3 regions of the Ancylobacter sp. WKF20 genome follow, and region 1 is predicted to be linked to each of the others. Evidence: riboswitches for the same ligand, from Rfam matches in the RefSeq annotation. Region 1 holds a riboswitch; each other region holds the start of a gene.
The links. Region 1 has a riboswitch for cobalamin ahead of AncyloWKF20_RS17920 (ABC transporter substrate-binding protein). Riboswitches for the same ligand answer to the same signal wherever they lie in the genome.
Positions count from the first base shown of each region.

Region 1 (4,271 bases):
GGCGTGTTCGCCGGCTGCCTGCTCTGCTTCATCCCGGCGGTGGGCGAGTTCGTCATCCCCGACCTGCTGGGCGGCTCCGACACGCTGATGATCGGCAAGGTGCTGTGGACCGAATTCTCGGTGAACCGCTCCTGGACGGTGTCCTCGGCGGTGGCGGTGCTGCTCCTGATGGTGCTGGTGATCCCCATCGTGTTCTACCAGAACGTCCAGGCCCGCGAGATGGAGAAGCGTTGATGAGAAAAGGCCTCTCCTGGTTCAACGTCACCTCCATCGTGCTCGGCTTCGCCTTCCTCTATCTGCCGATCCTGCTCTTGGTGATCTACTCCTTCAACGCCTCGCGCATGGTGACCGTGTGGGCGGGCTTCTCGACCCACTGGTATGTCCAGCTGTTCCAGAACGAGCAGCTGCTCGACGCCGCCTGGGTGACGCTGCGCGTTGCCTTCATCACCGCGAGCGTCGCCACCGTGCTCGGCACGCTGGCGGCCATCGCGCTCACCCGCTACGGGCGCTTCTACGGCCGCACGCTGTTCTCCGGCATGGTCTATGCGCCGCTGGTGATGCCGGAAGTCATCACCGGCCTGTCGCTGCTGCTGCTCTTCGTCGCCGTCAGCATCGACCGCGGCTTCTGGACCATCACGCTGGCGCACATCACCTTCACCATGTGCTTCGTCTCGGTGGTGGTGCAGTCGCGCCTCGTCACCTTCGACCGCTCGCTTGAGGAAGCCGCGCTCGATCTTGGCTGCCCGCCGTTCAAGACCTTCTTCGTCATCACCCTGCCGATCATCCTGCCGGCGGTGGTGTCGGGCTGGATGCTGGCCTTCACCCTGTCGCTGGACGATCTGGTCATCGCCAGCTTCACCACCGGTCCCGGCGCGACCACGCTGCCCATGCGCATCTATTCCCAGGTGCGCCTTGGCGTGACGCCGGAGATCAACGCCGCCTGCACCATCCTCATCGCCATCGTCACCGTGGTGGTGATCTTCGCCTCCATCCTGACCAAGCGGCAGGAGATCGAGCGGCAGAAGGCGGAGCGGCTGGCGGCGGCGGGATAAGAACCGCCGCATCGCTCCAGACTCACTGAGACGGCGGCGCGCTATTGATACATTATATCTTTTAGGATAGCGTCCCCTCGGTCGCGTCGGCGATGTGACGCGGGTGGGGAGGCATGAGACGGCACCAGCCTAGGGTGCTTGACGATGCGCCCCCTCTACGTGTCAGATCGACCCGATCGAGGTTCTCCGGGTGTTCGCGCCCGGAGCTAAGAGGGAACCCGGTGCGGCGCTCTGCGCCAAGACCGGGGCTGCCCCCGCAACTGTAAGCGGCGAGCCCTCCACCCATCGTCCACTGGCGCGTCAGCGCCGGGAAGGCCGGGTGGAGCCAGCGTTGACCCGCGAGCCAGGAGACCTGCCTCGAATCGCGAACCACCATTCGGGCGGGGTGCTCCGAAGGTTGCTGGCCATGCGCGGGCCCGAAAGGCAGCGCGGGCGCTGGTGCCCTTTGCGCGGCTCGTCTTCCTGACCAGGAAGCGACAACATGTTCAGAACGAATTCCAGCAATCTCCGCCGGTCCCTGCGGGCCGGCCTTCTGGCGCTCGGCCTTCTCGCCGGCCTCGGCCTGCCCGAGGCGGGCATGGCCGGCACCACCTACCCGCTGACGCTGGAGAATTGCGGCGCCAAGGTGGTGATCAACCACGCCCCGCAGCGCGTCGTCAGCATCGGCCAGGCGCAGACCGAAATCCTCTACGCGCTCGGCCTTGGCGACCGCGTGGTCGCCAGCGCGCTGTGGTTCAGCCCGGTCGCCAAGCCCTATGAGGCGGTGAACGCCAAGGTGAAGCGCCTTGCCGACAATGATCCGAGCTTCGAGGCGGTGGTCGGGCAGGAGCCGGACCTCGTGGTCGCCATGTATGAATGGCACATCGGCCCCAATGGCATCATCGGCAAACGCAGCCGCTTCGACGCGGTGAAGGTGCCGGTCTATGTCTCGCCCACCGACTGCGTCGGCAAGGACAATAGCGGGGCCGGCGACGGCGTGCGCACGCAGATGTACACGACCGAGCTGCTCTACCGGAACATCCGCGAATTCGGCGCCATCTTCGACGTCTCCGACCGCGCGGAAACGCTCATCGCGGAACTCAAGGCCCGCGAGGCGGCGGCGGTGCGCGCGGTCGCGGGATTGAAGGCGAAGAACCTGTCCATGGCGGTCTGGTTCTCCAGCAAGGACATCAAAGGCGACGCCTTCCTCGCCGGCAAGAATGGCGTACCGGCCTATCTGATGGCCGAGATCGGCGCGCGCAACATCATCACCACCGAGGAGGAATGGCCGCTGGTCGGCTGGGAGACCATCGCCGCCAGCAATCCCGATGTCCTCGTGCTGGTGAAGATGGACCGCCGCCGCTTCCCCGCCGACGCCATCGAAGCCAAGCTGAACTTCCTCAAGACCGATCCGGTCGCCAGCCAGCTCGCCGCGGTAAAGAACAACCGCATCGTCATCGTCGATGTCGGCGCCACACGGCCCGGCATGGACACGGTGGACGGGCTGGAAGCCATCGCCACGGCGGTGCAGGGCTTCGGTCTCAGCCATTGAGCCATCTGGTCGTAGGGCCCAATTGGCCGGCGCGGATTGCCGTCGCCGGCCTCGCCGCCATCGCGCTGGTGCTCGCCGTCGCGCTGGCGGTAAGCGTCGGTGAGATGCCGATCCCGCTTTCCGTCGCCCTCAAGGCGCTCGGCAACGGGCTGTTCGATCTCGGCTTTCCGGTCGGGGCGATCCAGCAGGGGGTGATCTTCGAGTACCGGCTGAGCCGGGCGCTGATGGCCGCGCTGTGCGGCGGCGCGCTGGCGCTCTCGGGCGCCATCCTGCAGGCGCTGCTGCGCAACCCGCTGGCCGAGCCCTATATTCTCGGCGTCTCGGCCGGGGCCTCCACCGGGGCGGTCTGCGTGATGATCCTCGGCCTCGGCGGGGCGACGCTCGGCGTGTCCGGCGGGGCCTTTCTCGGCTCGGTCGCCGCGCTCGGCCTTGTCGGCCTGCTGGCCGCCGGGGCGGGCGGGGCGAGCGACCGGGTGATCCTGGCCGGCGTCGCCGGCTCGCAGCTGTTCAACGCCGCCACCGCCACCATCGTCACCACGCTCGCCAGCGCCGAGCAGGCGCGGGGGGTGATGTTCTGGCTACTGGGCAATTTCGGCGGGGTGCGCTGGCCCGATCTCTGGGTCGCCGCGCCGGTGGCGCTGGCCGGCTTTGTCATCTGCATGGTCCACGCCAAGGCGCTCGACGCCTTCGCCTTCGGCGCGGATGCGGCGGCCTCGCTCGGCATCGCGGTCACCCGCGTGCGGCTGGTGCTGCTCGCCACCACCGCGCTGCTGACCGCCACCATGGTCGCCATCGTCGGCACGGTCGGCTTTGTCGGGCTGGTCATCCCCCATGCCGCGCGCTTCCTCGTCGGCCCCGGCCATGCCCGGCTGCTGCCGGCCTGCCTCGTCATCGGCGCGGTGTTCATGATCCTCGCCGATGTGCTCTCGCGCATCCTGGTGCCGCAGCAGATCCTGCCCATTGGCGTGGTGACCGCACTGGTCGGCGCGCCGGCCTTCGCCATCATCCTCCACCGCGCGAGGCGCAAGGCATGACCCTCGCGACGCATGAGGTGCGCTGGAGCGCCGGCGGCAAGCTGATCGTCGACGGGGTGAGCCTTGAGGTCGCGCCGAACCGGGTGCTCGGCCTGATCGGCCCCAATGGCTCGGGCAAATCCAGCCTGCTGCGCCTGCTCTGCCGGCTGCGCAAGGTGACGAGCGGCGTGGTCACGCTGGACGGGCGGGACATTGGCGAGCTCGGCCGTCGCGACCTGTCCCGCCGCCTCGCCTTTGTCGAGCAGCAGGCGGCGACCGAGGTGGCGCTGACGGTCTGCGACGTGGTGCGGCTCGGGCGCACCCCGCACCGGGGGGCCTTCGCCGCCTGGAGCGCGCGCGACGAGGCGGCGGTTGAGGCCGCACTGGCCCGCGTCGGCCTCACCGAGCGGCATGACCAGTTCTGGCACACTCTGTCCGGCGGCGAGCGCCAGCGGGTACATATCGCCCGCGCCCTGGCGCAGGAGCCGCGCGAGCTGATCCTGGATGAGCCGACCAACCATCTCGACATCCAGCACCAGCTCGGCATCCTCGCGCTGGTGCGGCGGCTGGGCCTCACCTGCATCGTGGCGCTGCACGACCTCAACCTCGCCGCGCTGTTCTGCGACCGCATCGGCGTGCTGTCGGGCGGACGCCTCGTCGCCTGCGGCCCGCCGG
Region 1 is NZ_CP121679.1:3,876,092-3,880,362, reverse strand. Features, by position in the region: gene AncyloWKF20_RS17930 (ABC transporter permease subunit) at 1-234, shown strand, start outside; gene AncyloWKF20_RS17925 (ABC transporter permease subunit) at 234-1,052, shown strand; cobalamin riboswitch at 1,215-1,427, shown strand; gene AncyloWKF20_RS17920 (ABC transporter substrate-binding protein) at 1,534-2,583, shown strand; gene AncyloWKF20_RS17915 (iron ABC transporter permease) at 2,580-3,617, shown strand; gene AncyloWKF20_RS17910 (ABC transporter ATP-binding protein) at 3,614-4,271, shown strand, end outside.

Region 2 (4,271 bases), 1.8 Mb from region 1:
CCAGGGATTGTTCACATTGATCAGATCCCAGGTGTTGATCTCGCCGGCGCGCAGGCGGTTGATCATGGTGGGATCGTTGGTGAGGCTCTCGGCCTTCACCGTCGCGCCTGTCTTGGAGCGGAACGGGTCGAGCACCTGCGCGGAGTTGTAGCCCTCCCAGCACAGGATGTTCAGTTCCTTCTCGCGGGCGGCGAACGCCTTGTTGGCGGAGAACATGGGACCGGCGGCGGCGAGCGCGCCGAGCCCGGTGCCCATGCCCTTGAGCAGCGACCTTCTGGAAATGCCTGACATGTCGACGTCCTCTGGATTGTTGGCACGGACGGGCCGCCGCCGCGCGGGATTGACCACATCCATGGTGAGCGGATGTGGTTCTTATGTTGGACTGTGTGTGATCCTAAACATCGCCATTTGGGCTTTACAACACCATTTTTGCAGCGCACCCTGATGAAAAGGAAGGCAGCCTAATCCTTGACCATGGGGCAGGCGCTCACCGCCGCCTGGCTGCCAGTCCTTTGAAAAACAACGACATCCAGAGGGCCTACCCGACCATGTTCACGTCGCTTGAGGGAAAAACCGTCATCGTCACCGGCGCCAGCAAGGGCATCGGCCGCGGGATCGCGCTGCGCTTCGGCCAAGCTGGTCTCAACGTGCTGGTGGTCAGCCGCAAGCTGGAGGAAGCCGAGAAGGTCGCCGCCGAGATTGGCCCGCGCGCCTCCGCCTTCGCCGCCGACGTGACCAAGACCGCCGACACGCTCGCCATGGCGCAGGCGGCGCTCGACCGCTACGGCGCCATCGACGTGCTCTGCGCCAATGCCGGTATCTTCCCGGCGGCCAAGCTCGGCGCCATGACCGAGGACGATTTCGACCTCGTCATGGACACCAACCTCAAGGGCACCTTCCTCTCCGTCTCCGCCGTGCTGCCGGCGATGAAGGCGGCGAAGAAGGGGCGCATCGTCATCACCTCCTCGATCACCGGACCGATCACCGGCTTTCCCGGCTGGACCCATTACGGTGCCTCGAAGGCCGGGCAGATGGGCTTCATGCGCACGGCGGCGATCGAACTGGCGCCGTGGAACATCACGGTGAACGCGGTGATGCCAGGCAACATCCTCACCGAGGGCATGGAGGGCATGGGCGAGGCCTATATCGCCTCCACCGCCGCCTGCGTGCCGATGAAGAAGCTCGGCACGGTGTTCGACATCGCCAACACCGCTTTGTTCTTCGCCAGCGAGGAAGCCGGCTACATCACCGGGCAGGGCATGGTGATCGATGGCGGGCAGGTGCTGCCCGAGTCGCCCATGGCGCTCGACGAGATGGGCGTCGCCTGACGCGCCATCCCCGCTGTTTTCCGGCGCCAGCGCGGCGTGCGCGACGCGATGCTTGACTCGCGAGCCGTTCGCGCGCGCTGATGGGCGCTGCACATGGTGTCCGGCCGGGGATGACTCGGCCGGGTGAAACGGGAACGGGGAAGGGCGCAAGCCCGAAGCCCCGACCGCCCCCGCGACTGTGAGCGGCGAGCGCCTTCCATCACGCCACTGGTTCGACCCGCAAGGGGAGGCCGGGAAGGCGGAAGTCGTGCTGTGACCCGCGAGTCAGGAGACCGGCCATGCGCATGGGTCCACACGCACGCCGTCGGGTGAGACGGCACAGGAGACGACTATGCATATCGAACCCGGCCTCGTGGCCGAAGGGAAGATCTGGCTCAGCTATGTGACGGCGGCCGGCGCCGGCGCCTACACGCTCAAGCTCGCGGGCGAGGCGATCGCCACCCGCGGCCTCGCCTCGCTGGCGGCGCGCAGCATCGCGACCACCGCGCTGGTCTTCGCCTTCTTTGAACTCCTGCCGCACCATCCGGTGGGCGTTTCCGAGGTTCACCTGATCCTCGGCTCGACGCTGTTCCTGATCTTCGGCGTCGCTCCGGCCGCCATCGGCCTCGCCGCCGGCCTGCTGATCCAGGGCCTGTTCTTCGCCCCCTTCGACCTGCCGCAATATGGCATGAACGTCACCACCCTCCTGGTGCCGCTCTTCGCGCTGATGGCGCTGGCCAAGCAGGTCATCGCGCCGAACACGCCCTATATCGAGCTGAAGTACCGCCAGGCGCTGGCGCTCTCCACCACCTATCAGGCGGGCATCGTCGTGTGGGTGGCGTTCTGGGCGTTTTACGGCCACGGCTTCACGGTCGAGAATGGCGCGTCCATCGCCTCCTTCGGCGCGGCCTATATGCTCGTCATTATCGTCGAGCCTCTGGTCGATCTTGCGGTGCTCGCCGCCGCCAAGGCGCTGGGCGGGCTGCGCGGCACGCCGGTGGTCGAGCGCCGGTTGTTCGAAGCCGCCTGATTTTCCGCATCCACTCTGAAAAGCGAGGGCCCGGCACGTTGTTGCCGGGCCCTTTGCGTTGAGCGCCCCCTTGTCGAAAGCGCGCGGCGGCGGGATACCGTGTGCCGACGCGCCTGGGTTGGCGCCGGGGAGACGGTGATGGGTTGGATATCGCGCGCGCTGCTGGGACTGGCGCTGACGCTGGCGGGCGGGAGCCTCACGGCGCGGGCAGATGGCGCGAGTGCCGTTCCCTCCGGCGTCTCCTATGAGCTGATCGGCCGCTGGGACGCCGACAAGCTGAACGCGATCCTCACCACTGAGGCGCCGCGCTTTTTCGGCGTCACCGTCGCCTATGCGCCAGCCCGCAATGCCGTGCGGCTCTACCGCGTCACCTACCCCTCCGTGGTGCCGGAGCAGGGCAACCGGCCGATCATCACCACCGGCCTGCTCGCCCTGCCGGACACGGACGGAACCAGCTTCCCGCTGCTCTCCTACCAGCACGGCACGGTGTACGGGAAAAAGCAGGTGCCCTCCTTCCCCGACCAGTCGCCGGAGACGGAACTGGCCCTCGCTCTTTTCGCCGGCCAGGGCTATGCGGTGATCGGCGCCGATTATTTCGGCATGGGCGCCAGCGCCGAGCCGGAGGGCTATCTGGTCAAGGCGAGCCACCAGCAGGCGACCTATGACATGCTGCTGGCGAGCCGCGCCGTGCTCGCGCAGATGAACATCACCACGACCAAGCTCTTCCTCGGCGGCTGGTCGCAGGGCGGCTTCGTCACCATGGCGATGCTGCAGAAGCTGGAGGAGGCCGGCATCGCCGTGGACGGCGCCGCCACTGCGAGCGCGCCGTTTGATGGCTACGCGGCGCTGAGCGGCTTTCTCGATTTTCCCCGCCCGAACGACGCCACCTGGGTGACGACGCTGTTCATCCTCACCGCCTTCTCCTTCGAGAATTACTACGGCGTGCCGGGCCTCGCGCGCTCGCTCATCAATGACAGCTATTACGACGTCGCCCGCGCGGCCTATGAGCGCAAACCCTATGATCCCTCGCATATTCCCACGGCGGTGAAGGATCTGGTGCGGGCCGAGTATTTCGACGCCCGCTTCTTCCGCGCCTCGGCCTATGGCCGCATCCTGCTCAACGAGACGCAGGCCTATCGCTGGATCATCCGCAGCCCGGTGCGCAACTATTATGGCGAGAAGGATGAGGTGATCACGCCGGGTCTAGGCCAGCTCGCCATGACCTATCAGCGCGGCATTGGCGCCGGCAACATGCAGGTCGAGGCGATCTCGACCGGGCCGACCGATCATCGGGGAACCTACGCCACCGCCATCCCGCTCTGGAAGGCGTGGTTCGACAGCAAGTAGCCGCTACCAGGCCGCCGCAAACGAAAACAGGCACCCCGCGGGGTGCCTGTCGTGTCGGGGCCTAGGGTAAGGTCAGCGCGCCAGCAGGACGCGTACCTCCTCGCGCAGGCGGTCGCCGACATTGGTTAGCGAGGTGGAGACGCGGCGCACATCGCCAGCGGCACCACGGATCTGGCTGACCACGCCGCTCACGCTGTTCATGCTCTGGCTGACCGAGCCGTTGGTCGCGCTCTGCTCTTCCACCGCAGCGGAGATGCTGGCGAACACGTCGCGCATGGTGCTGACATTCTGCGTGATCTCGCCCACGGCGAGCGCCGCCGTGCTGCTCGCGCGCTGCACGCTCTCGACCTGCGTGCTGATCTCCTTGGTGGCATTGGCGGTCTGCATCGCCAGTTCCTTCACCTCGGAGGCGACGACGGCAAAGCCCTTGCCGGCCTCGCCGACACGCGCCGCCTCGATGGCGGCGTTGAGCGCGAGAAGGTTGGTCTGCGAGGCGATGCGCTCGATCATCGAGGAGACATTGCCGATGCGTTCGACGCTCTCGACGAGGCCGCTGACCAGCCCGTTGGCGGCGTCGGCGCGCGCGG
Region 2 is NZ_CP121679.1:2,124,952-2,129,222, reverse strand. Features, by position in the region: gene AncyloWKF20_RS09960 (PotD/PotF family extracellular solute-binding protein) at 1-291, opposite strand, end outside; gene fabG (3-oxoacyl-ACP reductase FabG) at 549-1,328, shown strand; cobalamin riboswitch at 1,406-1,624, shown strand; gene AncyloWKF20_RS09950 (energy-coupling factor ABC transporter permease) at 1,660-2,337, shown strand; gene AncyloWKF20_RS09945 (prolyl oligopeptidase family serine peptidase) at 2,476-3,684, shown strand; gene AncyloWKF20_RS09940 (methyl-accepting chemotaxis protein) at 3,757-4,271, opposite strand, start outside.
Region 2: another riboswitch for cobalamin. It lies ahead of AncyloWKF20_RS09950 (energy-coupling factor ABC transporter permease); the one in region 1 lies ahead of AncyloWKF20_RS17920 (ABC transporter substrate-binding protein).

Region 3 (4,271 bases), 1.8 Mb from region 1:
ACCGGCGCGGTATCGCCGGCGAGCCACATGGAGCGGTAGAAGATGAGGGGGATGGTGGGGGCTAAAGACCCCTCACACCAGCCCTCTCCCCCACGGGGAGAGGGAGAAGAAGAGCGTCGCGCAAGGGCGGAAAAAGCCCTCTCCCCACAGGAGAGTGAAGAATGGATCGCTGCAACGGAAAAAGCCCTCTCCCCGTCGGGGAGAGGGTTGGGTGAGGGGGAAGCAATGCCCGGTGAGGGAGAAGCCCCGCCCCCGTCATAAAACCCCGCCAGCGGCACGGGCGCCGGTTCTGCCGCCGGCAATTCGCGCCCCGCGAAACCCGCCATGCGCCGCAGCAGCGCGCGCATATTGTCCGGCCCGCCGGCGCGGAAATAGCCGAGCAGCGCCGCCAGTTCCTCCGCCGGCAGGGTGGACGCCTCGGAGAGCCGCGGGTCGTCGCGGTCCTCGCCCGGCAGCACGGCGAGGTGAAAGCCGCGCGCCCGCGCTTCCGCCCGCAGCCGCTCGACGCCGTAGCGCCACCAGTCCAGCCCGCCGAGCAGCCGCACCACGACCAGCCGCGCCTGCACCGCCACGCCCTCGATCCACAGATCGACCGACATCGGGTGCTTGAGATCGCGCAGGCTGGCGAGACGCAGGCTCGGCAGGATGCCAGGCCCGCGCGCCTCCTCAGCCTCCTGCGCCCGCGCCAGCGCCGCGAGGTCGCTGTCGGTGAAGGAGACGACCACCACCTCCCCCGGCGTCTGGCCGAGGTCCACCGGCTCGGCGAGATCGTCGAGACTGGTCGAGGTGGTGGTGAGGATGTGCATGGGGTGGCGGGTCTCCTGAATTCGTCATCCCGGCCGGAGCGAAGCGCAGAGCCGGGATCGGCCTCAGTCTCATCCGGCGAGCGATCCCGGATCGGCCCTGCGGCCGTCCGGGATGACGGGCTATCTCACGCCGCCACGCTCTCGCCGGCGAGGATGGCCTCCACCTTCGCCCGGTCGAGACCCTTCAGCCCGATGGCCACGAGGCGGCCGGTGCGCGCCTCGCTGCCCCAGGCGCGGTCATAATGATGGGCGACGCGCGGGCCGACCGCCTGCACCAGCAGCCGCATCGGCTTGCCGGCGACGGGCAGGAAGCCCTTCACCCGCAGCACATCCGCCTCGTCCGCCGCGCGGGCGATGCGGGCGGCGAAGGTGGCGGGGTCGGCGATCTCCGGCACCTCGACGACGAAGCTGTCGAAATCGTCATGGTCGTGGTCGAGCTCGTCATCATGGTGGGTCTTGCGGTTCTCGATGTCGTCCTCGGTGCCGACGCCGAGGCCCATCAGCACCGCCGGGTCGATCCGCCCCTCGGTGATGGAAACCACGCGCACGCCCTTGGGCAGCTCGCCCGCTAGCGCCGCCTGCGCGGTGGCGAGGCCCGCCGCGTCGATGAGGTCGGTCTTGGTCATGATGACGAGATCGGCGCAGGCGATCTGGTCGTCGAACACTTCCTCGATCGGGTCGTCATGGTCGAGGCTGTCATCGGCCGCGCGCTGGGCGGCCAGCGCGTCATGGTCATGCGCCACGCGGCCCGCCGCCAGCGCCTCGCCATCCACCACCGCGACGACGCCGTCCACCGTCACCCGGCTCTTGATCGCCGGCCAGTGGAAAGCTTGCACCAGCGGCTTGGGCAAAGCGAGGCCCGAGGTCTCGATCAGGATGTGATCGACCTTCGGCACGCGCGAGAGAATGGCGTCGAGCGCCGGCACGAAATCATCCGCCACAGTGCAGCAGATGCAGCCATTGGCGAGCTCGACGATGTTCTCCTCCGGGCAGGTCTCGATGCCGCAGCCGCGCAGGATCTCGCCATCAATGCCGACATCGCCGAACTCGTTGACGATGACCGCGAGCCGCTTGCCCTTGGCATTCTCCAGCACATGGCGGATCAGCGTCGTCTTCCCCGAGCCGAGAAAGCCGGTGACGATGGTGCAAGGCACCCGCGACAGGGAGTTGGGAACGGCGCTGTTCATGATGGCGTCTCCACGCAAGCCAATCGGTTGACGGGATGCGCCGGTCGCGGCGGGAATCGCCACGCGAGAGGCCGCCAAAGGCGCGGCTCTGCCTGACAGCCGGGCACCCCGCCGGCTTTCAGCACCGAACCTTCGGCAGGTCTCCTGGCTCGCGGGTCGCCGCCTCGTCGCCGCCTTCCCGGGGGATGTCCCAGTGGCTTTCGGCGCAGGCTCGCCGCTCACAGTTGCGGGGGCAGCCGCGGATTAGGAGGGCTCGAACCCTCCGCACCGCATTCCCTCTTCGTCCCGCGCCCGAAGACGCGGAAACCGATGGTCACCGGCACTAAAGGGGCCTTGGGCGGGAAAGTCAAACCGGGGCGCGCCGGCCACGGCGCGGTTGCCCGGCGGACCGCCCCCGCTATAGTCCGCCGCTCATCGGGCAGGGGGATGGGAAGATTGATGATGACACGTCGCCTGTCGGCCGCCGGTGAATCATGGCGCTGACGCTCGTCCTCGGCGGCGCCCGCTCCGGCAAGAGCGCGCACGCCGAGGCGCTCGTTGCGAGTCTCCCTCCGCCCTGGCGCTACATCGCCACGGCGCAGGCCTGGGATGACGAGATGGCCGCCCGCATCGCCGAGCATCGCGGCCGGCGGGAGCCGGGCTGGGAAACGATCGACGCCCCGCATGATCTGGCGGCGGCGGTGGGCGCCCTGCCCGCCGGCGCGCCGGTGCTGGTCGACTGCCTGACGCTGTGGCTGAGCAACCGGCTGCTGGCGGAGGCGGACCTTGCGACCGAATGCGCCGCGCTGGTGGAGGCGCTGGCGGCGCATGACGGCCCGGTGGTCGTCGTTTCCAACGAGGTGGGCCTCTCCATCGTGCCGGACAATGCGCTCGGCCGGTGTTTTCGCGACGCGCAGGGCCGGCTGAATCAGATGGTCGCCGCCCGCGCTTCCCGCGTGATCTTCATGGTCGCCGGGCTGCCCATGATGGTGAAGGACGAGAGATGAGCGAGATTTCCCCGGAAGAGGCCGCCCGCCACCGCGCCAAGATGGAAAAGCGCAAGGCGGTGCAGGACGCCGAAGTGGCGGAGAAGACCATCGAAAAGGGCCTGCTCATCGTCCATACCGGGCCGGGCAAGGGCAAATCCACCGCCGCCTTCGGCCTCGCCCTGCGCACGCTCGGCCATGGCGGGCGCGTCGGCGTGGTGCAGTTCATCAAGGGCGCGTGGGACAGCGGCGAGCGCGCGGCGCTGGCAACCTTCGGCGACCGGGTCGAGTGGCATTCCATGGGCGAGGGCTTCACCTGGGAGACGCAGGACATCGCCCGCGACATCGCCGCCGCCACCCGGGCGTGGGCGAAGGCGCAGGAGCTGATGGCCGACCCGAGCATCGGCCTCGTCATCCTGGACGAACTGAACATCGCCCTGCGCTATGAGTACCTTCCGCTGGACACACTGGTCACCACACTGGCCACGCGGCGGGAGGGGCTGCACGTCGTCGTGACCGGCCGAAACGCCAAGCCGGCGCTGATCGAAGCGGCCGATCTCGTCACCGAAATGGCGCTGGTGAAGCACCATTTCAAAGCCGGGGTGAAGGCGCAGAAAGGCATCGAGTTCTGATGGGTGCTGGGTTTCCATCCTCTCGCAAACCGCGCCGGGCTTCCCATATGGAAGGGGACGCCGGCTGTCGCGGCGTGTTGATATGACGGAGCAATGCCCCGATGCGATCCACCCCGGTCGCCTATCTGTTCTGGTTCTTCGGCCTCATCGGCGTCTGCGGCATCCACCGCTTCTACGCCGGCCGCTACTGGACCGGCGCGCTGTGGCTTCTGACGCTTGGCCTGCTCGGCATCGGCCAGATCATCGACCTGTTCCTGATCCCCGGCATGGTGCGCGAATCCAATCTCGAGCGGCGCGTGGACGATCTGGAAACACGGCGCGGCTGAGCCGCCCGCTCGTCACGCCGTCATCCCCGGGCTTGACCCGGGGATCGACGACTTCGATTGAATCGCATGCGCGATCAAAGACATGGATGGCCGGGCCACGCCCGGCCATGACCGCGTTCTGGCGGGGAGCAGGCGCGTGACATCTCCCCCTCGCCAGCCTTTGGCCCTCATGTTCCAGGGCACCGGCTCCGATGTCGGCAAGTCGCTGCTGGTGGCCGGCCTCGCCCGCGCCTTCACCCTGCGCGGGCTGACGGTCCGCCCGTTCAAGCCGCAGAACATGTCGAACAACGCCGCCGTCACCGAAGATGGCGGCGAGATCGGCCGTGCGCAGGCGCTGCAGGCGCGCGCGGCGCGG
Region 3 is NZ_CP121679.1:2,087,412-2,091,682, forward strand. Features, by position in the region: gene cobN (cobaltochelatase subunit CobN) at 1-806, opposite strand, end outside; gene cobW (cobalamin biosynthesis protein CobW) at 932-1,993, opposite strand; cobalamin riboswitch at 2,110-2,319, opposite strand; gene cobU (bifunctional adenosylcobinamide kinase/adenosylcobinamide-phosphate guanylyltransferase) at 2,467-2,979, shown strand; gene cobO (cob(I)yrinic acid a,c-diamide adenosyltransferase) at 2,976-3,590, shown strand; gene AncyloWKF20_RS09775 (NINE protein) at 3,692-3,916, shown strand; gene AncyloWKF20_RS09780 (cobyric acid synthase) at 4,086-4,271, shown strand, end outside.
Region 3: another riboswitch for cobalamin. It lies ahead of cobW (cobalamin biosynthesis protein CobW); the one in region 1 lies ahead of AncyloWKF20_RS17920 (ABC transporter substrate-binding protein).